DNA from 4 places in the Megasphaera sp. SC8-1 genome. Region 2 is predicted to be linked to each of the others. Evidence: riboswitches for the same ligand, from Rfam matches in the RefSeq annotation. Region 2 holds a riboswitch; each other region holds the start of a gene.
What was found. Region 2 has a riboswitch for S-adenosylmethionine ahead of NOS26_RS08260 (branched-chain amino acid transport system II carrier protein). Riboswitches for the same ligand answer to the same signal wherever they lie in the genome.
Positions count from the first base shown of each region.

Region 1: linked by a shared signal. The riboswitch ahead of NOS26_RS09535 (methionine ABC transporter ATP-binding protein) and the one ahead of NOS26_RS08260 (branched-chain amino acid transport system II carrier protein) in region 2 are both predicted to bind S-adenosylmethionine.
Region 3: linked by a shared signal. The riboswitch ahead of NOS26_RS05050 (MetQ/NlpA family ABC transporter substrate-binding protein) and the one ahead of NOS26_RS08260 (branched-chain amino acid transport system II carrier protein) in region 2 are both predicted to bind S-adenosylmethionine.
Region 4: linked by a shared signal. The riboswitch ahead of metK (methionine adenosyltransferase) and the one ahead of NOS26_RS08260 (branched-chain amino acid transport system II carrier protein) in region 2 are both predicted to bind S-adenosylmethionine.

Region 1 is NZ_JANFQH010000031.1:97,893-102,191, reverse strand. It holds gene NOS26_RS09545 (MATE family efflux transporter) at 1-157, shown strand, start outside; gene NOS26_RS09540 (aminopeptidase) at 162-1,394, shown strand; SAM riboswitch class I at 1,454-1,551, shown strand; gene NOS26_RS09535 (methionine ABC transporter ATP-binding protein) at 1,639-2,682, shown strand; gene NOS26_RS09530 (methionine ABC transporter permease) at 2,663-3,316, shown strand; gene NOS26_RS09525 (dihydroorotate dehydrogenase) at 3,490-4,299, opposite strand, start outside.
Region 2 is NZ_JANFQH010000027.1:2,224-6,522, reverse strand. It holds gene NOS26_RS08265 (aldehyde dehydrogenase family protein) at 1-929, opposite strand, end outside; gene NOS26_RS08260 (branched-chain amino acid transport system II carrier protein) at 1,063-2,385, opposite strand; SAM riboswitch class I at 2,475-2,573, opposite strand; gene nth (endonuclease III) at 2,640-3,272, opposite strand; gene larE (ATP-dependent sacrificial sulfur transferase LarE) at 3,274-4,107, opposite strand; gene NOS26_RS08245 (ADP-ribosylglycohydrolase family protein) at 4,104-4,299, opposite strand, start outside.
Region 3 is NZ_JANFQH010000013.1:42,818-47,116, forward strand. It holds gene NOS26_RS05040 (AEC family transporter) at 1-476, opposite strand, end outside; gene NOS26_RS05045 (3'-5' exonuclease) at 487-1,152, opposite strand; gene NOS26_RS05050 (MetQ/NlpA family ABC transporter substrate-binding protein) at 1,294-2,118, opposite strand; SAM riboswitch class I at 2,207-2,305, opposite strand; gene NOS26_RS05055 (MFS transporter) at 2,572-3,720, shown strand; gene NOS26_RS05060 (FAD-binding oxidoreductase) at 3,819-4,299, opposite strand, start outside.
Region 4 is NZ_JANFQH010000032.1:60,801-65,099, forward strand. It holds gene coaBC (bifunctional phosphopantothenoylcysteine decarboxylase/phosphopantothenate--cysteine ligase CoaBC) at 1-1,140, shown strand, start outside; gene NOS26_RS10155 (hypothetical protein) at 1,286-2,557, opposite strand; SAM riboswitch class I at 2,687-2,787, shown strand; gene metK (methionine adenosyltransferase) at 2,847-4,037, shown strand; gene priA (primosomal protein N') at 4,180-4,299, shown strand, end outside.

The DNA.
Region 1 (4,299 bases), on a different contig from region 2:
GGGCTATGCCATGGCCCACGCTACGTCTTACGGCCCCTATGGCTACTGGATCAGCCTCATCATCGGCCTGGCCATCAATGCCAGCGCCCTGAACTGGCGCCTGTGGAAACATACGGCCTGGAAAGTTCCCATCTCATACCCATCTACTAAGGAGTGATTTTATGCCAACTACTCAGCAATTAACGGCTTATGCCCGCGTCCTCTTACAGAAGGGCCTGAACCTGCAGCAAGGCCAGACCCTGGTCATCAACGCCCCTGTCGAATCGCACGACTTCGTCGCCCTCTTGACAAAAGAGGCCTATACGGCCGGCGCCGCCCAGGTCGTCTGCAACTGGCGATCTGACGCCATGGCCCGCCTGCGCTACGAACACGAAGACCAGCAGTACTTCGAGTCCCTGCCGGACTGGCGCCGCGATTTCAGTCTCTATTATTACCATAAGAAAGCGGCCTTCCTCAGCCTCATCTCGGCCAACCCGTATCTCATGGACGGCATCGACACTAAGAAGATCTTCGCCCAGCAGAAGGCCCAGAACGAAGCCCTCAAGGAATACATCGACGGCATGATGGCTTCGAAGACGACGTGGCTCGTCGCCGCTGTCCCCAGTGCCATCTGGGCCAAGCTCCTCTATCCGGACCTCGACGCCGACGCCGCTTATGAAGCCTTGTGGAAGCAAATCCTCCAGTCATCCCGCGCCGACGGTGCCGATGCCCTGGCCGACTGGGACGCCCATCTGGCAGAGCTGAAGAAGCGCCGGACCTGGATGACGGATCAGCACTTCACCAGCCTCCATTATACCAACAGCCTGGGGACGGACCTGACCCTCGGCCTGCCGGACGGCCATATCTGGCAGGGCGGCATGGAAGAGACGGCAGACCACCTGCTGTTCAACGCCAACATCCCGACGGAAGAAATCTATTCCGCGCCTAAGGCCGACGCCGTCAACGGCACGGTCTACAGCACCAAGCCCCTGGTCTATAACGGCAACCTCATCGACAAGTTCCACCTGACCTTCAAAGACGGCAAAGTCGTCGCCGCAGCCGCCGAAACGGGTGAAGACGTCCTGAAGAAGCTCATCGCCATCGACGAAGGCGCCTGCCGCCTCGGCGAAGTGGCCCTCATCCCCTACCATTCCCCCATTTCCCTGTCGGGCATCCTCTTCTATGAAACGCTCTTCGACGAAAACGCCTCGTGCCACCTGGCCCTGGGCGCATCGTATCCGACCTGCCTGGCTGGCGGCGCCGATATGGACAAAGACGCCATCGCCGCAGCCGGTCTCAACGATTCCATGATCCACGTCGATTTCATGGTCGGTTCGCCGGACCTGACCATTACCGGGACCAAGGCAGACGGCACGACGGTGCCGGTCTTTACCCATGGCGACTGGGCACAATAACGATTTTCCATTGACAAGCCCGGCCATCCGTGCTATTATAAGACGCAACAACCATATACCCTTCATCCAGAGCAGCTGAGGGACTGGCCCGATGACGCTGCGGCAACCCCCTATCGGGAAGGTGCCAATTCCAACGGAACATTCCGACAGATGAAATGAAACCGTATATACGGCCGTCATCTGTATGACGGCCTTTTTTGTTGTTGTTTTTCCCTAGTTACGCCTATTTTAAGGAGTTGATATTGTGATTACACTGAAAAATATTACCAAGACCTACGGCGGCTCGGCTCAGGTCCAGGCCCTGAAAGGCATCAACCTGACCATCGAAGACGGCGAAATCTTCGGTATCATCGGCAAGAGCGGCGCCGGCAAATCGACGCTGGTACGCTGCATCAATATGTTAGAGAAGCCGACGAGCGGCCAGGTCATCATCGACGACAAGGACCTGACCAAGATGAGTGAATCCCAGTTGCGGGCAGAACGCAAGAACATCGGCATGATTTTCCAGCATTTCAATCTGTTATCATCCCGTACGGTTGCCGAAAACATTGCCTTCCCGCTGGAACTGATTGGGGCCTCGAAAGACGTCATCGAAAAGAAAGTCGCATCTCTTCTGGACCTGGTCGGCCTCAGCGACCGGGCCGGCAATTACCCGTCCCAGCTCTCGGGCGGCCAGAAACAGCGTGTCGGCATTGCCCGCGCCCTGGCCAGCGACCCGAAAATCCTGCTCTGCGACGAAGCGACGTCCGCCCTGGACCCGCAGACGACGAAATCCATCCTGGAACTGCTCCAGGACATCAACAAGCGCCTGGGCATCACCATCGTCGTCATCACCCATGAAATGGCCGTCGTCAAGGAAATCTGCCATCGCGTCGCCGTCATCGAAAGCGGCGTCATCAAGGAAATGGGCCGCGTCGTCGACATCTTCACCAATCCTCAGTCCCAGACGATGAAAGACTTCGTCACGTCCATCATCAACATGGAACTGCCGGCAGGCATCAAGAACCTGGGCGTCACCAATCAGCCTGCACCGGACCGCAACATGCTCGTCCGCCTGCGCTTCAAAGGTGCTGCCACCAACGATCCCGTCGTCGCCGACGTCGTCCGCAAGTTCAACGTCGAAGTCAGCGTCCTCTATGGCAACATCGACTATATCCAGGATGAACCCTTCGGCTACCTCATCGTCGTCATCATGGGCGATATGGAAACACAGGCCAAGGCATTCTCGTATATCAAAACATTACCGATTGGAAGTGAGGTTTTAGGTTATGTCCCAAGAAATAATTAAGTTAATGCTCCAAGGCATTCAAGAAACATTCTATATGGTCGCTGTCGCCACGATCATCGGCGGCATCATCGGTATTCCCCTGGGTATCACCCTGGTCACGACCAGCAAAGGCCATATTCTGGAAAACCGCTTCATCAATCAGATTCTTGGAACCATCGTCAACATCATCCGTTCCATTCCGTTCATCATCCTCATGGTCGCCATCATCCCGCTGACGCGCCTCATTGCCGGCACGTCCATCGGTACGACGGCAGCCTGCGTCCCCTTGACCATCGTCGCCATCCCCTTCCTGAGCCGTCTCGTCGAAACGTCCATCCGCGACGTCGATTTCGGCCTCGTCGAAGCGGCCGAATCCATGGGGGCTACGCCCTTCCAGATCATCCGCAAGGTCCTTATCCCGGAAGCCCTGCCGACGATCATCAATAACATCACCGTCCTCATCGTCAACCTCATCGGGGCATCGGCCATGGCCGGCGCCATCGGCGGTGGCGGCCTCGGGGATATCGCCATCCGCTACGGTTACCAGCGATTCCGTCCCGACGTCATGCTGGCGACGATCATCATCCTCATCGTCGTCGTCAACGTCATCCAGGCCGGCGGCGACTTCGCATCGAGAAAAAAGAATAAGAAATGATAGAAAAAGGGCTTGTCGCGTATGCGACAAGCCCTTTTTCTGTAGGGGCCGTCCCGGAGGGCGGCCCGCTCATGCCAATGGGTCACGGGAGTCTTACATATACCCGACGGGTTCGTGAATGGGATTCCCACAACGGGCCGCCCTTTGGGACGGCCCCTACGAACCACGAACCACTAACTACGAATCTCCAATGCCCCTACAATATCCTGGATGTGTTCGATGCCTTCGTCCTTACAATACTGGTCCAGGCCTTCGGCGATGGTTTCTACGGCTCTGGGGTCCACGAAGTTATGGGCCCCGACGGCGACGGCGCTGGCACCGGCCAGCATAAATTCGACGGCGTCCTGCCAGGTCGTGATGCCGCCCAGGCCGAGGATGGGGATGGATACGGCCTGAGCCGTCTGCCATACCATGCGCAGGGCAATGGGTTTCACAGCCGGGCCGGACAGGCCGCCTGTGATGTTGCCCAACAGGGGGCGGCGGCTCTTGATGTCGATGGCCATGCCCGTCAGGGTATTGATGAGCGATACGGCGTCGGCACCAGCCGCTTCGACGGCTTTAGCCATGACCGTAATATCCGTGACGTTCGGCGACAACTTGACGATGACCGGTTTCTTCGTATGGTCCTTGACGCTGCGCGTGACTGCAGCGGCCGCTTCCGGCTGGGTCCCGAAGACGATGCCCCCTTCTTTGACATTGGGGCAGGAAATATTGACTTCCAGGGCGGCCACACCATCGACGTCGAGCTGGGCTGCCAATTCGCCGTACTCTTCGGCAGTACCGGCCGAAATATTGACGATGAGCGGTGTCTGGCAGGCTTCATGGACCTTGGGCAGGATATCCCGCTTGAAAACTTCGACGCCCGGGTTTTCCAGGCCGATGCAGTTGAGCATCCCTGCCGGTGTTTCGGCTACGCGGACGCCAGGATTGCCCGGCCGCGGCAGCGGCGTGATGCCTTTGGAAATGATGGCCCCGACGTGGTC
Region 2 (4,299 bases):
GGGTCGCCGACCGTGTATTCCGGCAGTATCTTCAGCATAAGCTGTTCAATCTTGCCCTTTTCTTCCCGAGGGATGATTAGACGTGACAAGGCTGTACAGGTCTGGCCGCTATTGAGGAAAATAGAATTAAAGCACTGGCGGATGGCTTTTTCATATCCCGCCCCTTTCAAGAGGATGAAAGGCGACTTGCCACCCAATTCCATGCTGATGCGCTTCATAGAGCCCAAGGCGCGTTGGGAGACCTTGATGCCAGCTGCCGTCGAGCCGGTGAAAGAAACCATGGCGATATTCGGGTCATCACAGATGGCATTGCCGACCTGGCTGCCCCGGCCGGCGACGAGGTTGAAGACACCTTTTGGGAAACCGGCCCGGTCAAAGGCTTCGGCCAGATAGTACGCCGTCACCGGCGTGTGCTGGCTCGGCTTGAGGACGACCGTCGCTCCGACGAGCAGAGCTGGGACGACTTTCTGGATAATCTGGCCTAAAGGATAATTCCAAGGGGTGATGCAGCCGATAACGCCTAAAGGCCGACGATAGACGACGGATTGAGATAAATGTTCGACCAGTGGCAATTCTGGTGCCAAGTCGATATACGACTGGGTCCGCACGAACTGGTAGCCGATATGGTTAGTCCGGGCAAAGGCCACCGGTGCCCCTAATTCCTTGACGACAGCGTCGACGAGCTGCGGTTCCAGTTTAATCATCTGGACCAGCAAATTTTTCATATACGTGATGCGGTCTTCCAGCGGCATAGCCGACCAGGCCGGGAAAGCCATGGCCGCGGCCTTGGCAGCCGCAGCAACATCATCGGCACCGGCCGCAGCGACCGTAGCAAAGACGCTCTTATCCGCCGGATTCTCGACCTCGATATATTGGCCGGATAAAGGTGCCACCCACTGACCATTGATGTATAATTTCTTCAAATCCATGAAACTACCCCCTTTTACTCGAGATTATTCTTTAATTATAGAGAGAAGTCCTCGATTATGCAAGTCAGAAAAATAGACTGCCCAAAAGGCAGTCTATTTTTAGTGGCTAGTGGTTAGTGGTTAGTGGTTAGTGTTATTTCGCTTCGGCTTCTACCGGTTCTTTGCTGGAGACGAAGTGGCCGATGAGGGAACCGCCGATGAGTCCGATGATGAAGGGCACGATCCAGCCGAAACCGTAGGTCGACAGGGGCGTAGCCGTAACGATGTCCTTAGCAAAGCCCAGGCTGCTCAGGCCCGGCAGGGATTCCAGGAGAGCAAAAAGCGTGACCAGGTATACCGAGCCCTTGTAGGCGCCGTTATTGGGCATGAAGCGGCCGATGATGCCCAGGACCAGGAGGGCCAGGCACGGCGGGTAGCAGACACCGAAGATCCAGCCGATGTAGGTGACGATACCGTCGACGCCGAGGAGGGCCGTCAGGGCCGACAAGATGCAGCAGACGACAGCCACTTGTTTGTAGCTGACGCGTTTGCCCGTAGCCGTGCTGGTGAACTCAGCTACGGCTGCAACCTGACCGATAGCCGTCGTCAGGCAGGCCAGGACGACGGCTATGCCCATGGGAACCATGACCCACGTGCCGACGCGCTGGATAATGGCGACCAGGAGTTCCGCACGGCCGATGGTCTGGGCATAATCGCCGCTGACGCAGGCACCCATGTAGAGCAGGCTGCCGTAAATGATGAGCAGCAGGATGAAGGAAACGATGCCGCAGTAGATGAGGACTTTATTGCGCTGGCCGACAGTCGTATAGCCTTTGCCGTAAATGGAACTGATGAAGACAGCAGCCATGATAAAGCTGACCAGGACGTCGCCCGTGTTATAGCCGCCGAGGAAGGCGTTGACGAAGGGATAATCCACAGCCGGATCGACGGGCGTCCCCAGGGGATTGAAGATACCGGCAAAGGCGACGATGACCAGGATCAGGGCCAGGAGGGGCGTCAGGTATTTGCCCATGCGGTCCATGACGTTATTCTGGTCAGAGACGAAGAAGAAGCTGATGACGAAATAAACGATGACCAGCGGGACGAACGGTGCCGACGGCAGGTTGCCCTGAATACCGAGCTGGATGGCCGTCGCGCAGGTACGGGGAATGGATACGAAGGTACAGACCAGCATGAGTGCTGCCAAAAGGATATTATACGTATTCTTCCCTACCCGTCCGGTAATGGCATGGACGTCGCCGTTGAGGCCGATGATGATGAGTGTAAAAATCGGCAGGAAAATACCGGACAGCGTCAAACCAGCCAAGCCGGACAGGAAATCACTGCCGCTGTTCAAGCCGAGCTGAGGCGGGAAAATCAAGTTGCCTGCACCGAAATAGGTAGCGAAGAAGGCAAACCCCAGGATGAGCACATCCAGTCCCCGGATGGCCTTGCCGCCAGAAGAATTGTTGTTCATGAAGATACCCCCTAAGAATAAATGTGAAAATAAGTACGTAATACGCCAAAAGAAAAGAGGCGCTGCCTCCAAGCTGCGCCTCAGTCATAACGATATCTTTCAGGAATAGCCTGTAGGAATTGGCACCTTACCGCTGGCAGGTTGCCGCAGCGTCATCGGGCCCGTCCCTCAGCTGCTCTTGATATTACTTATGAAATTTTGTCTGTATTGGTAATATTTTATTAAATTTTTAATTACTTGTCAATGATTTTATTTTATTTCTGACAACTCGGACAAAGATCGGCTAAAAAGCAGTTGTCACACAAGGGCTTACGGGCTTTGCAGACCCGGCGGCCATGCCAAATGAGCCAATGATGGGCCCGGCTCCACCATTCCTTGGGAATAGCCTTCTGCAGTCCCTTTTCGACTTCCAGCGGCGTTTTGCCTTCCGCCAGCTGCAGGCGGTTGGATACGCGGAACACGTGGGTATCGACGGCAATGGCCGGCGTATCGAACAAGATACTGACCAGGACATTGGCCGTCTTGCGGCCGACGCCAGGCAGCTTCACCAGTTCATCGAAGGTCTGGGGCACTTCGCCGTGGTATTTCTCACAGAGGATGGCACAATTAGCCAGGATATTCTTGGCCTTGCTGTGATAGAGGCCGCAAGTCCGTATCTTTTCTTCCAGGCCTTCCAACCCTAAAGTCAGCATCTTTTCCGGCGTATTATATTCCGGGAACATGCCAGCCGTCACGATATTGACCCGCTCATCCGTACACTGGGCCGACAAGATGACGGCAATCATCAGTTCAAAGGGCGAGTTATAATGCAGGGCCGGCTTCATGATACCGTACTGGTCCTGAAAACGCTGTAACATTTCATCTTTTACTTTCTTAGAAATAGCCATATTATTTTACTTCCTCATCCGTATTGATCACGTCGTTCAAGCTCCCCATTTCATAGCCGCCCAAATCGAGGGTGACGTAGGTAAAGCCCGTATCTTTGATGGCCCGGACGATTTCCTGGCGATGAGCCAGAATCGACGGGATTTCATCGACAGCCACTTCGATGCGGGCTACATCCCCGTGATACCGGACGCGCAGAGACCCCTGGATATAAGGAGCTACCGCCGCTTCGGCTGCATCGATCTGAGCCAGGCGGTGCGGCGTCAGTTCCACACCGTAGGGAATACGGCTGGCCAGGCAGGCCGCACTCTGTTTGTTCCAGGTCTGGAGGCCGAATTCCTTTGATAAGGCCCGGATATCGGCTTTAGCCAAACCCGCTTCAATCATCGGGCTGCGGACGAAGTCAGACAATTCTTGCAATGCCTTCATGCCGGGACGATAATCGCCGAGGTCGTCGACATTCCCCCCATCGACAACCCACTGATAGCCTTCGGCCTTGGCCAGCTCCACCAGTGAGGTAAAGCGTATCTTTTTGCAGATATAGCAGCGTTCTGGCGGATTCTTGACGAATTCCGTATCTTCGAATTCCGTCGAATGGACCAGACGGTGCTCGACGCCGATGACCTTAGCCATGGCTTTGGCGTCAGCCGCTTCACTGCCCGGCAGGGTTGCCGAAACAGCCGTCACGGCCAGGACGCGGGATCCCAGGGCCTGGTGCGCTGCATAGGTCAGGAACGTGCTGTCGACGCCGCCGGAAAAACCGATGACGACGCTGCCCATATCCTTTAAAATCTGCTGGAGTTTTTCATATTTCTTGCCTGTCTCTGTTGAAATCAAAAAGAGTTCCCCCTCGAACCAATATAATCTTGATAGAATTGCCGGATGACGTTCTTCATTTCTTCGTCATCGACATAAGGCAGCGCCTGCTGCCATAACGCCTGAGGCACGCCATAATAGGCTTCGGCGATACTGCCGGCAATGGCTGCCTGCGTATCCGTATCGCCGTTGAGCCAGATGGCCTTGCGAATC
Region 3 (4,299 bases), on a different contig from region 2:
TGGTCTTTCCCGCTGTGCTGATAGTAGTATCCCATAGGGAAAAGGACGAAGAACATGAGCAGGTTCTGGAATACGCCGATAATCTGGACGTAGGCATAGGACATTTCCCCGTAGAGAATGTAACTGCACAGGCCGCCGAGCGTCCCGGTATTGGCCGGGATGGCGGCGATGAGATAGCTGCCGCGGTCGACAAAGGATGAGAATTTGCGCTGCCGCCCCAGTAAGAGGACGACCGCCAAGGGCAGGAGGCCGTTGAAAAAGGCAAAGAACGGCAGACTCAGTAAATCGGTCCGCATGGGCAGGACCCAGAAGCTGAGCAGGGTCAGGGCGGTCATGATGACGATGATGTTGAAGCGGATGAGCCAGTTCGACTGTTCCGGCGTCAGCCAGCGCCGCTGTTTGGCGGCATAGCCGGCTAGCATGGGCAGGATGATGTCTGTAAAAATATAAATCATCCGGAGTGTCGTATCTTCCATGGTGTCCTCGTTACTTGCGGGCAGCGCGGAAGGCGTCGGCCAGGGAGAACGTCAGCGGTTCTGCCGGCTTGGTGGCGTCGATGATAGGCTGCATGATGTCGCGAAACTCTTCTTTCTTCTTCGATAAGACATAGAGCTTGGATGTGTTGCGGGCGTCCCAGAGGGCGTCGTGCATCTGGCCGTCGAAGGTTTCGCCCAGGGTACTGACAGCCTTGTCCAGGGAAATGACTTTGTCCAGGCCCAGGAGATTGCAGTAAATCTGCTGGAAATTCTGCCAGTGGTCGAGCATCCAGCGGACGCGGTCGTCGTGTTCGTCGATTTCCTTGAGGCGGAGTTCGCAGTCCAGCTGGCGCCAGTCGTTTTCGCTCCAGGCGAACATTTCGTAGGCATTGGGGCAGCCTTCGTTGCACCAGGTCAGGAAATGGTCGAAGGCCTGGCGGAAATGGGGCTTCCCGGCCAGCATTTCCATGGTGATGCCTGTCAGTTCCTGACAGGTCTGGTTCATGGCTGTCGTATATTCGGGCAGCACATATTCTTTATACGACGAGATTTCCTTCCCGTCTTCGTCTATCTTGACAGCACCGATTTCGATGATTTCACCCTTGCAGATGCGGCGCGCTTCCTTCTGGTCCCGGCCGATAGGGTTCATCTCGAAATCGACAAATACGGCTTTCATAATAAAAAAGTGTCTCCTTTCTGAATCTGATGGACAATCTTTATTATACCATAAGTAAAGGGCTTGTCGCACGTGCGACAAGCCCTTTTGAGATGAATCAGGCGGGCCGCCCTTTGGGCGGCCCCTACAAGTCATGAGCCATTAAAATGCCGGCAGGATAGTTCCCTGGAAATGTTCTTCGATGAATTTCTTGATCGGTTCCGACTGGTAGATTTCTAAGACTTTCTTGTATGTTTCGTTGTTTTCGTCGCCCTGACGGACTGCCATGACGTTGGCATACGGCGAATCCTTCGATTCGACGAGGATCGAATCCTTCTGCGGATTCAAGCCAGCCGGGATGGCGTAGTTGGTGTTGACGCAAGCCAGGTCCGTGTCGTCGAGGGAACGGGGAATCTGAGCGGCATCGAGTTCGACGAACTGGAGGTTCTTTGGATTTTCTGTGATATCCGTAACCGAAGCGTCGACGGAGTTGCCGTTCTTCAACTTGATCAGGCCGGCCTGCTGGATCAGGAGCAGGGCGCGGGCCCCGTTGGTCGGGTCGTTCGGGATGGTGACTTTGGCACCGTCGGCGACATCTTTGATGTCTTTATATTTGTGCGAGTAAACAGCCATGGGCAGGATGATGGTCTTGCCGATAGACGTGATCTTCAGGCCTTGTTTCTTGACGACGTTGTCCATGTACGGCTGGTGCTGCATGGAGTTCATGTCCAGGTCGCCTTCGGCCAGGGCCTTGTTCGGTTGGACATAGTCGTTAAATTCGACGACTTTGATGGTGATACCCTGTTTAGCTGCTTCTTTTGCGACTTCTTCCATGACTTCAGCGTGGGGACCGGCAGTGACGCCCATCTTGATTTCTTTTTTATCACCGGAAGCACCGGAATTGGAAGACGAACCGCAGCCGGCGGCAAAGAGGCACGTCGTCGTGATGAGGACGGCGGCGAAGAGTTTTTTTACTGTTGCATTCATGTAATCATTTCCTTTCTGGATGACGAATATAAGGGTTTGCCGGTCAAAAAGAAAAGCCGTCATACAGATGACGGCTCAATTTGCGATTCGTTCATCTGCCGGTATATACCGCTGGACTTGGCACCTATCCCGATAGGGGGTTGCCGCAGCGTCATCGGGCCATTCCCTCGACTGCTCTTGATGAAAGACAATGTTTTGTTGTTGGTGTACATGTTATCATCTGGCGGGGAATCTGTCAAGAAATTTTTGACAATCCTGCGCTTCTTGAGAAAAATTTCTTTTTATGTTATAATAAGAAAACTCATCGGAGGCTTATACTCGTATGGTATAGAACCGGATAAGATGTCACTTCAGCCCTGTAGCGGAGGAAGGGCGTGTACGTAAACACGTTCTTCGATAAAGGTGCAGGCCTGGGTGGTTTCTTATCCGGCTTTTTTTTGTGAGGTGATAGAAATGCTGAATAAACGAGATATCCTTTGGCAGATTTACAGTGCCAAAGCTTTTTATTTCCTTGGCGGCTTCGGCTTTACGTCATGGGCGTCGCTTATTCCTTTCTTAAAACGGAAACTGCAGATTCCCGACGACCATCTGGGCTTCCTTTTGCTGGCCGTCGGCTTGGGAGCCCTGATCATGATGATGCTGGCCGGCTCTATTGCCGGGCGTTTAGGCTGCCGCCGCTCTTTGACTGCTGCCGGCCTGGCCATTGCCGTCGTCTTGAACGTTCTCTGCTATGTGCCGGCTTACACTGCGGCGCTGCTGGTGGCAGTTCTCCTCGGTTCCTCCCTGGGGCTGCTCGATGTCGTCGTCAACATCAACGGCATCTTCATTGAACGGAAAGTCCGCAAGCGCCTCATGTCGGGAATGCAGGCCATGTGGTCTTTGGGGAACTTTGCTGGCGCTGCCTTTTTCGCCCTGATGCTGCAATTTCGGTTGCCCTGGCAAGGCGTTGCCCTGGCCGGTGCCGTCCTGATTGCCGCCTGTGTCTTCTTCTTTTCGCCCCATCTTCACAGTGAGCGGAATGAAAGCCGTGGCGGCAGCCATTTCGTGCGGCCCAAAGGAACGATTGTCTTCATTGGGCTGATTTGTACGATATCTTTCCTCGTCGAAGGCTCTATCAACGATTGGAGTGGCGTCTTCATGACGACGGAAAAGGGCATCGACATTTCCCAATCCGGCCTGGGGCTGACCCTGTTCACAGCTTCGGCCTTCCTGTCCCGCCTGACTGGTGATTCCCTGACCATGCATATCGGGCCGCGGCGTCTCCTGGCTTTTTCCCTGCCCATCGCCTTTGTCGGCTTTTTGGGAATCCTGCTCATCGGCGGCGGCCCGTTACTGTTCGCGTCATACGTCCTCATCGGTATCGGCTGCGCCAATACGGTCCCCGTTTTTTACTCCCTCTTGGGGACGCAAAAAGAAATGCCCATCGCCGATGCCGTCGCCGCAGTCAGTACCATCGGCTACGTCGGCATCCTCCTGGCACCGGCCGTACTGGGCTTCATCGGCCGTGTCTTCAGCCTGACCATTTCCTTTACCCTGGTCACAGTCCTCTTAATCATCATGACCGTCATGGCCATGCGGCTGTTGGGGAAGTTTGAGGTTTGATGTTTGAAGTTTGATGTAAGTAGGGATAAATTTGAAACCATCACGTCAAACATCAAACGTCAAACTAAAAAAGCCTGCCGCAGGGGCAGGCTTTTTTCTTACGCATCAATCACTTTCCCCGGATTGAGGATGTCTTTCGGGTCCATGGCCCGCTTGATGGTTTTCATGATTTTCAGTTCGCCTTTTGGTGTGAACTGTTCCATGTATTTTAATTTCTTGGCTCCGATGCCGTGTTCGCCGGCCAGGCGGCCGCCGACGCTGTAGGCATAGGCGTAGACTTGCTGATGAAATTCTTCGACGTTCTTTTCCCATTCTTCGTCGCTCATGTCCATCTTACAGAGGACGATGTGCAGGTTGCCGTCGCCGATGTGGGCATTGATCTTGACTTCAAAGGGATAGTCCTTGCCGATATCCATGATTTTTTCGATGGTCCCGGCAATTTTATGGACCGGCACGACGACGTCGTCTGTGAGGAAGACCTTGCTTTGCAGTTCAACCGAGGTCTGGCAGTTGCGGCGCATGTTCCAGACGCGGTCATCCGCTTCCAGGACTTCGGCGGCGCCTGATTCTTCACAGATC
Region 4 (4,299 bases), on a different contig from region 2:
AGCCAGCTCCGCAAGCAAGGTGCTGAAGTCAAATGCATCATGACCGACCATGCGACGAAACTGATCACGCCGCTGACGATGCGGGAAATCTCGGGCAATCCCGTTGCCGTATCCATGTTCGACGATGTACCCGAATTTAACGTAGAACACATCGCCCTGGCCCGCTGGGCCGACGTCTTCGTCATCGCCCCGGCGACGGCTGATATCATCGGCAAGATCGCCAACGGCATTGCCGATGACATGCTGTCGACGACGGTCATGGCTACGACGGCACCGGTCCTCATCGCACCGGCAATGAATACGAATATGTATCTGAATCCTATTACCCAGGATAATATGGCCAAGCTGAAGAAATTCGGCTACCATTTCATCGAACCTGACAGCGGCCATCTGGCCTGTGGCATCGACGGCGTCGGCCGCCTGCCTGAACCGGATACCATTGTCGATTACATCGAACTCCTGGCCTGCCGCAACGACCTCCTGAAAGGCAAGAAGGTCCTCGTCACGGCTGGTGGTACGCGGGAACCCATCGATCCGGTCCGCTTCATCGGCAATCATTCCAGCGGCCGCATGGGTTTTGCCATCGCCAAGGCTGCCGTCATGGCCGGCGCAGAAGTCACATTGGTCGCCGGGACGACGGATAACCTCAAGACGCCGGTCGGCCTGGCCCGCCGCGTCGATGTCGGCAGTACGCGCGACATGAAAGCCGCCGTCGACTCCTATTACGATGACTGTGACCTGGTCATCAAATCGGCAGCGGTTGCCGATTACCGTTCGGCTCATCCGGCAGAAAACAAGATTAAGAAGAACGACGATACCTTGACCCTCGAAATGGCCAAGAATCCCGATATCCTCTATGGCCTGGGCCAGCGCAAGACCCATCAGACCCTGGTCGGTTTTGCCGCTGAAACGACGAACGTCATCGAATACGGTACGAAGAAGCTCAAGAAGAAGAACCTCGACATGCTCGTCGCCAACGACGTCAGTGCCGAAGGGGCCGGCTTCAAAGGGACGACGAACATCGCCACCTTGCTTTTCCCGGACGGCTCTATGGAAAAATTAGATAAAATGGATAAAGACGAACTCGCTGCCATCATCGTAGCCCGCGCTGCGGCTATCATGGCGAAAAAACAGGGTTGATGAGAGTTTATAGGTTGCAGAAAAAGGACTGTTGCACATGCGACAGTCCTTTTTAGTGGCTAGTGGCTAGTAGTTAGGGGTTAGCAGATGGTTTTAATGTTGTAGGGGCCGTCCAAAAGGGCGGCCCGCCACGAGCCACGAACCACTAACCACTAACCCGCCCTACGATGGCTTTGGCGAAGCCGTTGAGGTTGGTCGGGCCGATGGGGAGGATGGGACAGCCTTTTTCTTTGGCTTCCGTAATGGCCCAGCGGATGAGCGGCGTCTTGCCGTCTTCCATGTTGATGACTAAGAGAGCCGATTCTTTGAGCATCCGATCATCTCCCGGCTGGCCGCTGATGATGACGACGGCCCCGAAACGGCGCTGAATGCGGCGCTGCCAGTCTGGGTCGCCGCCGGCCAGGGCAAGCTGACGCCCCGTGAGGAAGCGGTCGAGCTGACGCGTATAGTCGCGCTGGGTCATGAAGGAAGGCAGGTCCAGGCCGCGGTCTTCCGGGTCCCGGGCCGACCGAGACGCTTCCTGAGGCGTCACTTTCCGGTGCGCCTGTCCGCTGGAAAGGTCCGGCCGTACCTGACGCTTGTTGAGTTCCTTGCGCAGGGCCAGGAGTTCGGCGATTTGGCCGGATGCCGTTTCCTTGATCTTTTCGATATACTGTTCCTGTTTGCGGATGCGGTCTTCATATTGCTTGCGCTCCTGTTCGCGGCCGGCCCGTTCGCTTTCTAATTCCTGGCGCAGCCGTTCCAGTTCGGCCAGGACCGTCGTACGGTTTTTGGCTTCCAGGCGCAGGCGCAGGAGCTCTTCCTTATCGGCGTCCATCTGGGCCTTTTCCTCCCGCAGCTGCTGAAGTTCTTCTTTTTCCTTGCCCATCATCATGGCCGGCGTTTCCTGGCCGCCTGTGACGGCTTCGTCAGACCAGGGCTGGTCGCAGATGGCCATGAGATAAATGCCCAGGGCGTGGGCCACAGCGTGCTTGGCCATCTGTACATCTTCAAAGACGTTGGTCAGCTCAAGAATCTGGCTGTCCGTCTGGAGCATGAGCAGGTCGATGATGCCCATATAGGAAAAGGACTCCATGGTCTGCGCCATGTCGTAGCGTTCGAGGTGAATCGTGCCGGCGTAGATTTCTTCCGGGTTTTGTTGGGACGTATAATACGTATTAATGAGCAGCCGGTCTGCCGTCCGTTCGTAGATCCGCAGGACCAGGGCGTCTTCCTTGTCCGTGCCGGTGTAGCGGCTGAAGGTCAGCCGTTCCTGGGACAGGAGGGTCGTCACCAGGTTTGGGGTCTTATACCACTTGCCGAATATTTCGACTCGCTTAGCCAGCCGCAGGTCGCCGGGTTTGCTGCAGGTGGCATAATCAAAATAAGGGTCGTTGAAGAATATATCTCTAGGCCGCAATTTGGTCATATCTATCATCCTTTCTATCTTCTGTAGACATTATACCCCTGCCTGTAGGGAAGCGTCTAGTAGACAATGCTTTTTGCAACAAAAAATGCTTGCAAAAAGGGCAGACTTGAATTATAATGGATAAGCAAACCAAATAAAGAACCATCAAGAGACGACGGAGGGACTGGCCCTGTGATGTCGCAGCAACCTTCAGCTATGAAAGGTGCTAATTCCAGCAGTGATATACTGGCAGATGGGGATTAGAAGCCCCTCTCATGAAGTCATGGATGAGGGGAATTTTTTTTAAGGAGGATCACTCATGGCTAAAAATCGTGAATTCTTTACATCCGAATCCGTCACCGAAGGCCATCCCGATAAAATGGCCGACCAGATTTCGGACAGCATTTTGGATGCCATTCTTGCAAAAGATAAAAACGCCCGCGTTGCCTGCGAAACCTTGGTAACGACCGGCATGGTACACGTCGTCGGCGAAATCTCTACGACGTGCTACGTCGATATTCCGCACATCGTCCGCGAAACGATCCGCGATATCGGTTATACCCGCGCTAAATACGGCTTTGACTGCGATACCTGCGGCGTCCTCGTCTCCTTGGACGAACAGTCTCCGGATATCGCCATGGGCGTCGATGACGCCTTGGAAAAGAAGGAAGGCAATACAGATAAGTTCGATACCATCGGCGCTGGCGACCAGGGCATGATGTTCGGCTATGCTTCCAACGAAACGGACGACTACATGCCGCTGCCCATTTCTTTGGCACACCGTTTGGCCCGCCGCCTGGCAAAGGTCCGCAAAGACGGTACCCTGCCGTATCTCCGTCCCGATGGCAAGACTCAGGTCACTGTCGAATATGAAGACGGCAAACCCGTCCGCATCGACACCATCGTCATTTCGGCACAGCACAGCCCGGAAGTCAGCCGCGAACAGATTGAAAGCGATCTCCTCGAATTCGTCATCAAACCGGAACTTCCGGAAGGCTTGTTCGACGACAAGACGAAACTCTTCATCAACCCGACAGGCCGCTTCGTCATCGGCGGTCCCCAGGGCGACTCGGGCCTCACGGGCCGCAAGATCATCGTCGATACCTATGGCGGCATGGCTCGTCATGGCGGCGGTGCTTTCTCCGGCAAGGACCCCACAAAAGTCGACCGTTCGGCTGCCTATGCAGCTCGTTACGTCGCCAAGAACGTCGTCGCTGCCGGCTTGGCTGACAAATGCGAAATCCAGCTGGCTTATGCCATCGGCGTAGCCCGCCCGGTTTCCATCCACGTCGAAACCTTCGGCACGGGCAAAGTCCCGAACGAAAAGATCGTCGAACTCATTGAAAAGAACTTCGACCTTCGTCCGGCTGGCATCATCGCCATGCTCGACTTGCAGCGCCCGATTTACAAACAGACCGCTGCCTATGGCCACTTCGGCCGCAACGACCTCGACCTGCCTTGGGAAAAGACAGACAAAGCCGATACGCTCCGCAAAGAAGCCGGCTTATAAGAGGCGGTTCGATAAACTGAACATCCAAAAAAAGGGGACTGTCGCATCACTGCGCGGTCCCTTTTTAAGTGTCATTGTTTGCGGGCCGCCTTGACAGGACGGCCCCTACGAACCACAAACCACGAACTACGGAGGTGTTTCTTTGTTTGCTGAAATCATCATCAATACGACGGCGAAGCGGCTGCAGCAGACCTTTTCCTATATCGTCCCCGAGGGGATGGCTGTCCGCGTCGGCAGCCGCGTCCTCGTGCCTTTCGGTCAT